Regions from separate parts of the Mycobacterium shunyiense genome, predicted to be linked through region 3. Evidence: predicted binding sites of a transcription regulator. Region 3 holds the regulator's gene; each other region holds the start of a gene.
The links. The regulator LexA, encoded in region 3, represses DNA repair genes until DNA is damaged. The targets are predictions, from matches to a motif close to CGAACANNTGTTCG.
Positions count from the first base shown of each region.

Region 1: a site for LexA is predicted at 1,859-1,872, ahead of AC4ELS_RS23775 (HNH endonuclease signature motif containing protein). Genes of this name have one in related genera too.
Region 2: a site for LexA is predicted at 1,391-1,404, ahead of AC4ELS_RS22800 (error-prone DNA polymerase). Genes of this name have one in related genera too.

Region 1 covers NZ_JBZDPT010000043.1:116,836-120,222, forward strand. Annotated here, with positions in the region: gene AC4ELS_RS23760 (ABC transporter substrate-binding protein) at 1-594, opposite strand, end outside; gene AC4ELS_RS23765 (4Fe-4S dicluster domain-containing protein) at 605-832, opposite strand; gene AC4ELS_RS23770 (GntR family transcriptional regulator) at 829-1,587, opposite strand; gene AC4ELS_RS23775 (HNH endonuclease signature motif containing protein) at 1,877-3,379, shown strand.
Region 2 covers NZ_JBZDPT010000040.1:304,541-307,927, reverse strand. Annotated here, with positions in the region: gene AC4ELS_RS22800 (error-prone DNA polymerase) at 1-1,377, opposite strand, end outside; gene AC4ELS_RS22795 (hypothetical protein) at 1,519-2,520, shown strand; gene AC4ELS_RS22790 (APC family permease) at 2,609-3,387, opposite strand, start outside.
Region 3 covers NZ_JBZDPT010000043.1:327,180-330,566, forward strand. Annotated here, with positions in the region: gene nrdR (transcriptional regulator NrdR) at 1-404, opposite strand, end outside; gene AC4ELS_RS24840 (LysM peptidoglycan-binding domain-containing protein) at 569-1,114, opposite strand; gene lexA (transcriptional repressor LexA) at 1,356-2,078, shown strand; gene AC4ELS_RS24850 (LGFP repeat-containing protein) at 2,126-3,387, opposite strand, start outside.

The DNA.
Region 1 (3,387 bases), 210 kb from region 3:
CGATTCCAGCGAGGAGGCGCCGACCTGCGGCTGCTGGTTGAGCACCTCCACACCGGTCTTGGCGTCGACGCCGGCCTTGCCGAGCGCCTGCACCAACATGCCGTGGCCGGCGGATCCGACGCTGGCCGAGACCTTCTTGCCGGCCAGATCGGTCAACGACTTTGCCGGTGAATCCGGCGCCACCACAACCATGTTCAGCGCACCCTTCGGGTTGTACCCGGTGACCGAGACGATCTCGGTCTTGGCGCGTTCGTTGGCCTGCGTCTTGGACCCGTTGATGAGCATCGGGTAGTCACCCATGGACCCGATGTCGATCTTCTCGGCGACCATCTGCGCGGTGATCGGCGCTCCGGTGTCGTAGTCCTGCCACGTCACGTTGTACTTGGTGCCGGTGCGGGTGGTGATGTCGGCCAAGCGGCGCTCCAGGTATCCCTGGGCGCGCAACAACGTTCCGGCGGTCACCGTGTTGATGGTCTTGGACTGGTAGCCGACGACGACGTCGACGGTATCGGCCGATTTCGTCGCCGAGTCCAGGGAGCAACCAGCGGTCGCGAGCGTGAGACCGGCGGTGAGGGCGATCAGGGCTGTTTTCACATCGGGTCCTCTAGCGGATGAGATAGGGCATGTTGACGGTGACGGCGCCGGTGGGACAGCGAGCCGCGCAGGGCCCGCAGTACCAGCACTCGTCGACGTGCATGAAGGCCTTACCGTTCTCGGGATTGATGGCCAGCGAATCCAGCGGACACACGTCGACGCACAGTGTGCAGCCCTCGATACACAGGGATTCGTCGATGGTCACCGGGACATCGGCTCGCTGATTGACCAGTGTCATGCGTCTCTCCTAACAAGGTTGCCTCGCATGGTGATTCGGTCACCACGCATCCTGATGTACTCCAGGTCGACGGGCGTGCCGTCATCCAGACTGGTCAGCCGTTCCGACATCAACAGGGCTGATCCGGCGGGCACCTGCAACATCGCGGCCGTGTGCGCGTCAGCCGAAACCGCTTCCAGGGCAAGGCTTGCCCCGCCCAGCCGGCGCCTGCTGACCCGTTCGATGAGCGCGAAGATGTCGTTGCTCTCCAGCGGATGGTCGATCACCTGCTCACCGATCTCAGGAGCCAGGTAGGTCAGATCCAGCGACACCGGCAGATCGGCGAGGTAGCGCAGGCGCTCGATGAACACGACCTGCGCACCGGGCTCGAGCGCCAGCTTGCGGGCCACCGCAGGCGGGGCCGACAGCCGCTGAACGGCCCTCACTTCGTTGCGGACGTCGCCGTAGTCCTTGAACGTTTCCTTCAGCCCCACCAACGCGTCGAGGCCGTGGTCGTATTTTCTGGCCGCCACGTGCGTGCCGACCTTGGTGCCGCGGTCGATCAGACCTTCGTTCTTGAGGACGGCCAGGGCTTCACGGATGGTGTTGCGGGAAACGAAGAACTCGGCAGCCAAGTCCGCCTCGGACGGCAGCGCCCGGTCGTAGGTGCCTTCGTAGATCTGGTGGCGCAGAACGTCGGCCACCTGGCGGGCTTGATCAGCACGCGCACGACGACTCGGCAGCGATATGGGATGGGCTTCGGGCTGCGACGACACGCACTCACGGTAAGCGGCGATTTCAGGGTGTCGCAGTGCGGCGAATCTGCCGTTTACGCAGGTTAACTGATTGCGCCGCTTGCCGACGTTCGGTACCTGGCGAAACTGCCGTCGCGGCTCTCATTGCGCCACCTCGGCCGTGCGGAGAATTTACAAATCGCGATGATCGAAACGTCGTTTGGGCAGGCTCGGGGCCGCCGGCGGGCCGGCTCAAAAAACTTTGGCCACTTTGGCCACATCGGTCCCAAACAGCGAATTCTTGTCGGTCAATCGAACTAGTGTTCGATACATGAAGGTCGGGTTGGCGCAGAACCGGGGCGCGGCACAGACCGCGTTGGCCGACCACCTGGCCGCGACCACGACGCTCCTCGATGTCGATTTCACCGGGTTCGACACTGCGGAGTTACTGGCTATCCAGTCCGAGCGCGAGCGGCAGGCCCGCGCGCAGGCGACGGTCGATCACCGCATCCAGTCGGCGCTGACGGCTCGGACCAGTCCACGCGAGATCGGCGGAAAGTCATGGACTGACGTCCTTGCCACCCGGATGCGGATCAGCCGCAAGGAAGCCTCGCGCCGAGTGGCCGCGGCCGCAGATCTCGGGCCCCGATATGGCCTCACCGGCGAGGTGTTGGAGCCCACGCTGCCTGCATGCGCGGAGGCGCTTCGGTCAGGGTCGATCAACACCGAACACATCACGATCATCCGCCACACGGTGGCGGAAGCGGAAAAGTACGTCGGCCCAACCGAACTCGCCTCCATCGAGTCGGACCTGGTGGCCGCGGCGACCCGCGACACTCCCGAAACCCTCAAGGCCGCTGCCGACAAACTTCTGTACCTGCTGAACCAGGACGGCGATAGTCCCGATGTCGCAGCACACCTGCGTGGGCTGCGTATCGGCAAACAAGATGCCGACGGACTGGTGCACGTGCAGGGCTGGCTGGACCCCGAGACTGCGTCGTATCTGACCACCGTCACCGGCGTGTGGGGCGCACCGGGCATCAACAACCCCAATGACCCACAACCGGTCCACAACCCGACACCCAACCCACTGGACATTCCAGATGCCCCCGATGCCGAGGCCGCTGACGTTGAAGCCGAGCCCGAAGCGGCTGCCGCCGGCACCACCGCCACATCGCCAGACCAGCATGCTCAGCAAGAGCAGCAGGCCGCCGCCGACCGCGACACGCGAACCCAGGCGCAACGCAACCATGACGCACTCAAAGCCGCGCTGCGCGAACTACTGATGTCCAAACGGCTGGGCCAGCACGGTGGCCTCCCGGTCACCGTGGTCGTCTCCACCACCCTGGCCGAACTGGAAGCCGGAGCCGGCATCGCCGTCACCGGGGCGGGCATCCGGATGCCGATGACAGACCTCCTCCGGCTGGCATCGCACAGCTACCACTACCTCGTCGTCTACGACCACCACACCGCCGAACCGCTCTACATGGCCCGCACCAAACGATTGGCCACGAAAGCGCAGCGGCTCCTGCTCTACAACCGAGACCGCGGATGTACCCGCCCAGGTTGCACCGCACCGGCAGACTACTGCGAGGCGCACCATGCCAAAGCCGACTGGCGACACGGCGGACGCACCGACGCCCCCGCCCTCGCCCTGAGCTGCGGTCCTGACAACCGCCTCGTCGGACTGGGCTGGACCACCAGCGTCGACCCCGACACCGGCCGCATCCACTGGCATCCACCGCCGCTGATGGACACCGGCCAAGACACCCTCAACCACCACTTCCACCCCGAAGAACTATTGATACCCCCGGACGAAGCCGCTGACGGGTAGAACCGGCC
Region 2 (3,387 bases), on a different contig from region 3:
CGATTCGATGTCGATGTCGATATCGGGCGGCCCGTCGCGGGCCGGGGACAGAAACCGTTCGAACAGCAACTCGTTGGCGATCGGGTCGACGTTGGTGACCTTGAGCGCGTAGCAGACCGCCGAGTTGGCCGCCGATCCCCTGCCCTGACACAGGATGTCGTTGTCCCGGCAGAACCGGGTGATGTCGTGCACCACCAGGAAATAGCCGGGAAACTTCAGCTGCTCGATGATGCGCAACTCGTGTTCTATCTGCGAATAGGCCTTTTTCGCATTGTCGACGGGCCCGTAGCGTTCGGCTGCTCCCGCCATGACCAGATGCCGCAGCCAACTGTCCTCGGTATGCCCGGCCGGGATGTCGAACGGCGGCAGCTGCGGAGCGATGAGCGCCAGGCCGAAGGCACACTGCTCACCGAGATTGGCTGCGGCCGTCACGATCTCAGTACCGAACCGCTGGACCATCTCCTCCCCGGAACGCAGGTGGGACCCGCCGAGCGGGGCCAGCCAGCCCGCCGCGGTGTCCATCGAGTTGCGGGCCCGGATCGCCGCCATCGCCATGGCCAGCCGGCCTCGGTCGGGTGCCGCGAAGTGCGCACCGGTGGTGGCCACCACCGGTATCCCGAACCGCGTCGCGAGCCCGGCCAGGACGGCATTGCGTTCGTCGTCACATGGATGGCCATGATGGGTGAGTTCGATACTGACCCGGTCGACCCCGAACCGGTCCACCAGATCCGCCAGCGCGGCGGCGGCAGCTTCCGGACCGCCTTCCGAGAGTGCCTGGCGGACATGGCCTTTACGACAGCCCGTGAGGATGTGCCAGTGCCCACCGGCAGCCTCGGTGAGCCCGTCGAAGTCGTAGCGGGGCTTACCCTTCTCACCACCGGCCAGGTGTGCCTTGGCGATCTCGCGAGACAACCGCCGATACCCCTCCGGGCCGCGGGCCAGCACCAGCAGATGCGGGCCGGGTGGGTCCGGATCCTCGGTGCGGGGAACGTTCCCCAGCGACAGTTCGGCGCCGAACACCGTGGCCACGTCCAACTCCCGGGCCGCCTCGGCGAACCGGACCACGCCGTAGAGCCCGTCGTGATCGGTCAGCGCGATGGCCCGCAGGTTCAGCCGGGCCGCCTCCTCGACCAACTCCTCCGGCGTGCTCGCCCCGTCGAGGAAGCTGTAGGCGCTGTGCGTGTGCAGCTCGGCATACGGCACCGAGCCGGGTGTGCGGGAAACCTCGGGTGGCTGGTAGCTGCCGCGTTTGCGCGACCAGGCCGGGCTGTCCCCACCGTCGCCGGCGGGCCCCAATGGCAGGCCGGAACGGCGGGGCTTGCCGGTGAGTACCCGCTCCATCTCCGACCAGCTCGGCGGCCCGTTGTGCCATCCCACTTCACCAGTGTATCGAACGTCTGTTCGATGCCTGGTCGGTATGCGGCACCAGGTGTAGCCCGATGCAACCCAAGAGATGCCGATCACGCCGTAGCCCCCTACGATGCCTCTGGGCTGGGGATCGGCTGTGAAAGGACGGCAATGGCGTCAACGAAATACATCGGCTATGTCGGTGGTGTCGCGGTGGCGGCAGGAGTCGGCGCGGCGATCGCCGTGGCCGGCCAGGGCACTGCTCACGCTGATTCGACGGACGGTGCGCCCAAGGAGTCGACCGGCAGCACATCCCAGCACGTCAACGCCGGGCCCAAGCGCGGAGTTGCCAAGGCCGGCGAGGTCAAGCGCCCCAAGCCGTTGTCCAAGGTCCCGTTGGCCAAGGTCAAAGAAAACGTCAGGGACGACCTCGAGAAGCGTGCCGGCAAGATCGACAAAGCCGCTGCCCAGGTCACCGACACCGTCAAGTCCGCCAAGCCGGTGGCCGCCGCGCCCAAACCGAAGCCCACTGCCGAGGAGTTCGAGGCCGGCGAGGTCGCCAAGCTCAAGGACCTGTTCTCCCCCAAGCAGGCCGCAACTCTCAAGCCGGCGCCCGTGGTGGCGGAAAAGCCGGATACCCGGACAGTCGCGCAGCCGACGAGCAAAACCTCGGTCACCCCGAAGGTCGCGGCGGTCCAGGATCAGGCAGCTACGCCGTGGGACCCCAACCCGCTGCGCGACAATGATCCCGAGCCGAAAGACATTCCCCCCGAGATCCTGAATCTGCGGGATGCGTTGATGGGCGCCGCGCCGAACGAGCTCAAACCGCTTGTGCGCGAGGCGACCGAGCAGATCTACCGGGGCACCCAGATCGTGCCGTGGGTGAACGCGGTGATCCCGATCAGCAAGATTCTGCCCAGCCTGGCCCCCGCGCTGGGTGACGATCCCGCCGCGCGAGATGCCCGGCAGACCATCATCAACGAGCTGATCAAGACCACGCCGCCGGGGTCAGCGGTGTACTACGGCTACGACATCATCGCCGACTTGATCAACCTGGAGGAGCCCGGCGCCGAACTCAAGGTCCAGGCCGTGACCACGGTGTGGGACCTGCTGGATCCGTTCGAGCTGGCACACAACAAGGGCAACTCCGGCATCGGCGGCGCGGCCGGCTGAGCCGCACCTTCACCGCGAAATCAACGCTGTGGTCGCAAAACCTTCTGGGGGCGACCATTTCGTTGATTTCGCGGTCCCGGGGTGGGCTCTACTCCACGAGTGAAGGCGTGTCGTACCGCAGGGTTTCGCCCCGGAAGAACGCGGGACTGCGAGACCGCCAGACCATCATCAGCACGGCACCGAGGATCAGCACGCCGAAGCCGATGAAGAACACCAGGCCGATGCCGCCGATCGCCGCGCCGCTGGCATTCTCCGGGTCCATGCTCTCCTTGATCGAGATCACGAAGACCGCAGCCAGCACGATTCCGCCGAGCAGTGGAAACAGGAACTTGAACACCATGTTGTGGGCGTTGTCGAACAGCTCACGGCGGAAGTACCAGACACAGGCAAACGCCGTGATGCCGTAGTACCAGCAGATCATGATGCCAAGAGCGGCAATGGTATCCAGCAGCGCACTCTCGGAGAGCAGGCTCACCACGGTGTAGAACACCCCGGTGACCACGCCGGCGGTGACGGTTGCGAACACCGGCACCAGATAGCGTGGGCTGACCTCGGCGAAACGCGGCGGGAACGCCTTGTAGGCGCCCATCGCCAACATCGCCCGTGCGGCAGGCAGGAACGTGGTCTGCAGGCTGGCCACCGACGAAGCCAGGATCGCCAAAAACAGCAGCGGCCCGGCATAGGTGCCGAGCACCGGATCCGCCAACGCGGCGAAAACGTTCTCGGCATTGTCCGGATTGCCCAGCCCCAGATCGGTTTCCCCGACACCGGCGTACATCATGACCGCGACAGCGATCAGCAGATACGTCGCCAAGATGGACAGAACGCACAGCAGCCCGGCCCGGCCCGGCACCTTCGTCGGATCTT
Region 3 (3,387 bases):
TCGGCTGAGGAGAATGACCGGTACACCGAGGCGAACCTCAGATAGGCGACCTCGTCCAGTTCGCGGAGCGGTCCGAGGATCGCCAGGCCGACCTCATGGCTGGGGATCTCCGGCGTGCCGAGGCCGCGGACCGCGTCCTCGACCTTCTGCGCCAAGACATTGAGCGCGTCGTCGTCGACCTGCCTGCCCTGACAGGACCGGCGCACTCCGCGGATGACCTTCTCCCGGCTGAACGGTTCGGTCACCCCGCTGCGCTTCACCACAGCCAGCACCGCGGTCTCCACAGTGGTGAACCGACGTCCACACTCCGGGCACGACCGCCGGCGTCGGATGGCCTGTCCCTCGTCGGTCTCGCGGGAATCGACCACACGCGAATCAGGATGACGACAGAACGGACAATGCATTACCGCTCCTTCGTCATGCCGCCGGACAAGTAGTTCGAGCGCCCTTGAGCGTACCCGCGATGCCCTAGGCAGACTCACCGCCGGGTCCAGTGGCATGTAGGTGCTCACGCCGACACCGGCCAGTGATGCTGCCTGCCAGGACGATTCAGCGGACATTGCGCTGCTCAGCCAACCGGCGCGAGCAGTGTCTGCCCGGCGTCGACCGCGGCGGAGTCGAGTTGGTTGAGGTCACGAATCTGCTCGACGACCCGGGCCACCGGAGCATCCGGGGCGACCCGGCGTGCCACCTGCTGCAGCGACTCCCCCGACTTCACCTGGACCACCGCGAGTTCGGCCGGCTGCGGGTTCTCCGCCCCCATCACCCCGCCGAGTTGCGCCACCAGGCCCAGCCACACCGTGATACCGGCGGCGACCAGGGCCAGTAACACCGTGGTCAGCGGAGTGATGGGCCGACTGCGGTGCGACGCCCGCGACATCAGCACACCGGTTCCGCGGTAGTGGACCGTGCCGGCGGCGGGTCGGGCGTGGCGCGGGCGCTGCACCCGCTGCACCCGGCGCACCGGCCGGGCCACACCGGTACCGAAGGTGGCGCTGCCCCTGGTACCCGCAGCACCTGCGGCACCCCTGGCACGGGCCCGCTGCGGTGAGGACTGCGGCACGGCCCGAACAGCACGGGAGCGGCTATCGGCGGGGATATCGATGATCGCCATCTGACTGCCTTTCGGTGGACTCTTTCGCTCTTGTGTTCGAACATACTCGCTCAGGTGTTCGATTGATAGAACATGTGATCGAACTGTTGCCAAACGATAGAACAGGGCACCGACAAGTTCCGGCCACCGACCGCGGGGACGGCCCCGAACTGCCACCCCGTGCGCTCCACCAGCAGACACGCCCACAACACGCCTCGAACACATGTTTGATTAATGTTCGATCAGGGACTACATTCGGCCCATGAGCGACGACCGCAGCAGGGACGGCAACACGGAAAGCCCGGCCGGATCGGACGGCGCGGGCCCACGCCGGGCCGAGGGCGGCCTCACCGACCGGCAACGCACCATTCTCGACGTGATCCGCGCGTCGGTGACCACTCGCGGTTACCCGCCCAGCATCCGCGAGATCGGCGATGCGGTCGGACTGACCTCGACCTCGTCGGTCGCCCACCAGTTGCGCACCCTGGAACGCAAGGGCTACCTGCGCCGCGATCCCAACCGCCCGCGCGCCGTCGATGTGCGCGCCGCCGACGATCCGACGGCCGCAGCACTGGTGTCCACCGACGTGGCCGGCTCCGACGCACTACCCGAGCCGACGTTCGTGCCGGTGCTCGGGCGTATCGCCGCAGGCGGCCCCATCCTGGCCGAGCAGGCCGTCGAGGACGTCTTCCCGCTGCCCCGCGAATTGGTCGGCGAGGGCTCACTGTTCCTGCTCAAGGTCGTCGGCGACTCGATGGTCGATGCCGCCATCTGTGACGGCGACTGGGTGGTGGTACGCCAGCAGAGCGTGGCCGACAACGGCGACATCGTGGCAGCCATGATCGACGGCGAAGCCACCGTCAAGACGTTCAAGCGCACCCGCGGTCAGGTGTGGTTGATGCCGCACAACCCGGCATACGACCCGATCCCGGGCAACGACGCAGCGGTGCTCGGCAAGGTCGTCACCGTAATTCGCAAGATCTGACCGGGTGAGGGGCCCGGCCGCACCTGACGGCTGCCGGGCCCGCTTCCTCAGTCCGTCCGCACGAACCCGTTCGTGCGGGCGAATTCCTCACTGGCGAACCAGATTTCGGCTACTGCGTCGTCGTACTCGGCGCTGTCGGGTGCCCAGTACCGTCCGGACTTCGTGTCCGCCTTGATCGGATAACCCTCCGGCGCGCGGTAAGGGTCCTCCAACGGCAGATGGATGGCGGTGGCACTGGGTATCTCGTCGAGCTCGATGGCGGCGTGGCGCCCGCTGTGCGCCTCGCTGCTGTAGGCCTCGGCCTCGGTGATGACGCGGGTCGGCGCGGTGTCGACGTTGTCCTGATCGCTCGGCACTGTCAGGCCACCCAGGCCCGCGAAACCCTGCGCCTCACGCACTCCGCCTACCGGACCGGGCATAGACCCGGTATCCGCCAGGTCCTCGTCCACGAGTTCCGCCTCGATGTCGTCGACATCGTCGCCCTCGGCGACCTCTTCGAAGTCGGCATCAATGGGCGTATCGAGATCCTCGTCGTCGAAGTCGTCGTCCTCGAAGTCGTCATCTTCATAGTCGTCTTCGAAGTCGTCATCGTCGCCGAAGTCGTCGAAACCCTGCTCCCCGACCAACCGCGAGGAATCCTCCGGCGGTTCCTCCTCCTCGCCCGGCGCCCCGTACCCACTGGCCGATCCGTGCGGAGCGGCCCATTGACTGACCGGAATGGCGATATCGGTGGGGCCGTCGTACGGAGATGCCGCGCCTGATGATTCCTCGCCGGGCCCGGCAAACCGTGCCGTCGCGGCGTCGCCGTACGCGGCGCTCGGCCCGTAGCCGTTGGCCGCGTCGGAGTCACCGCCGTCGCGGTACTCATCGTGGTCGTACCCACGCGAACCGTAGCGCGCGTCGTCATATCGACCCTCGTCGTAGGACGAATCGCCCGGTCCGCCGTCGTAGTCGTCGTCGAACGGATCGTGGTCGAAGTCGTCATCGCCACCGGCGCGCCGACGGTGCCACAGCGCGGCCCCCACGATCAACCCGGCGAGCAGCACGACCGGGATCACCGCGATCAGCCACCACCAGCTCCAATGCCAGGAGAACGGCTTCTTGCTGTCCGCGTCGGAGGGCTGCGGACCGGCCGCCGGGGTCTGGTCGAGTCCAGGAACCTGCAGCCCGCTCAATTCGGAGGCGAGTTTCGACGGCTCGGTGGTGAACTTGTTGGCGTCGCGGTCCCACGAGATCGCTCCCCCGCTGAACCGCTGACTGATGACACCGCCGTCTTCGGTCTGGTCGGCCATCGGGGCGCCCAGCGCTC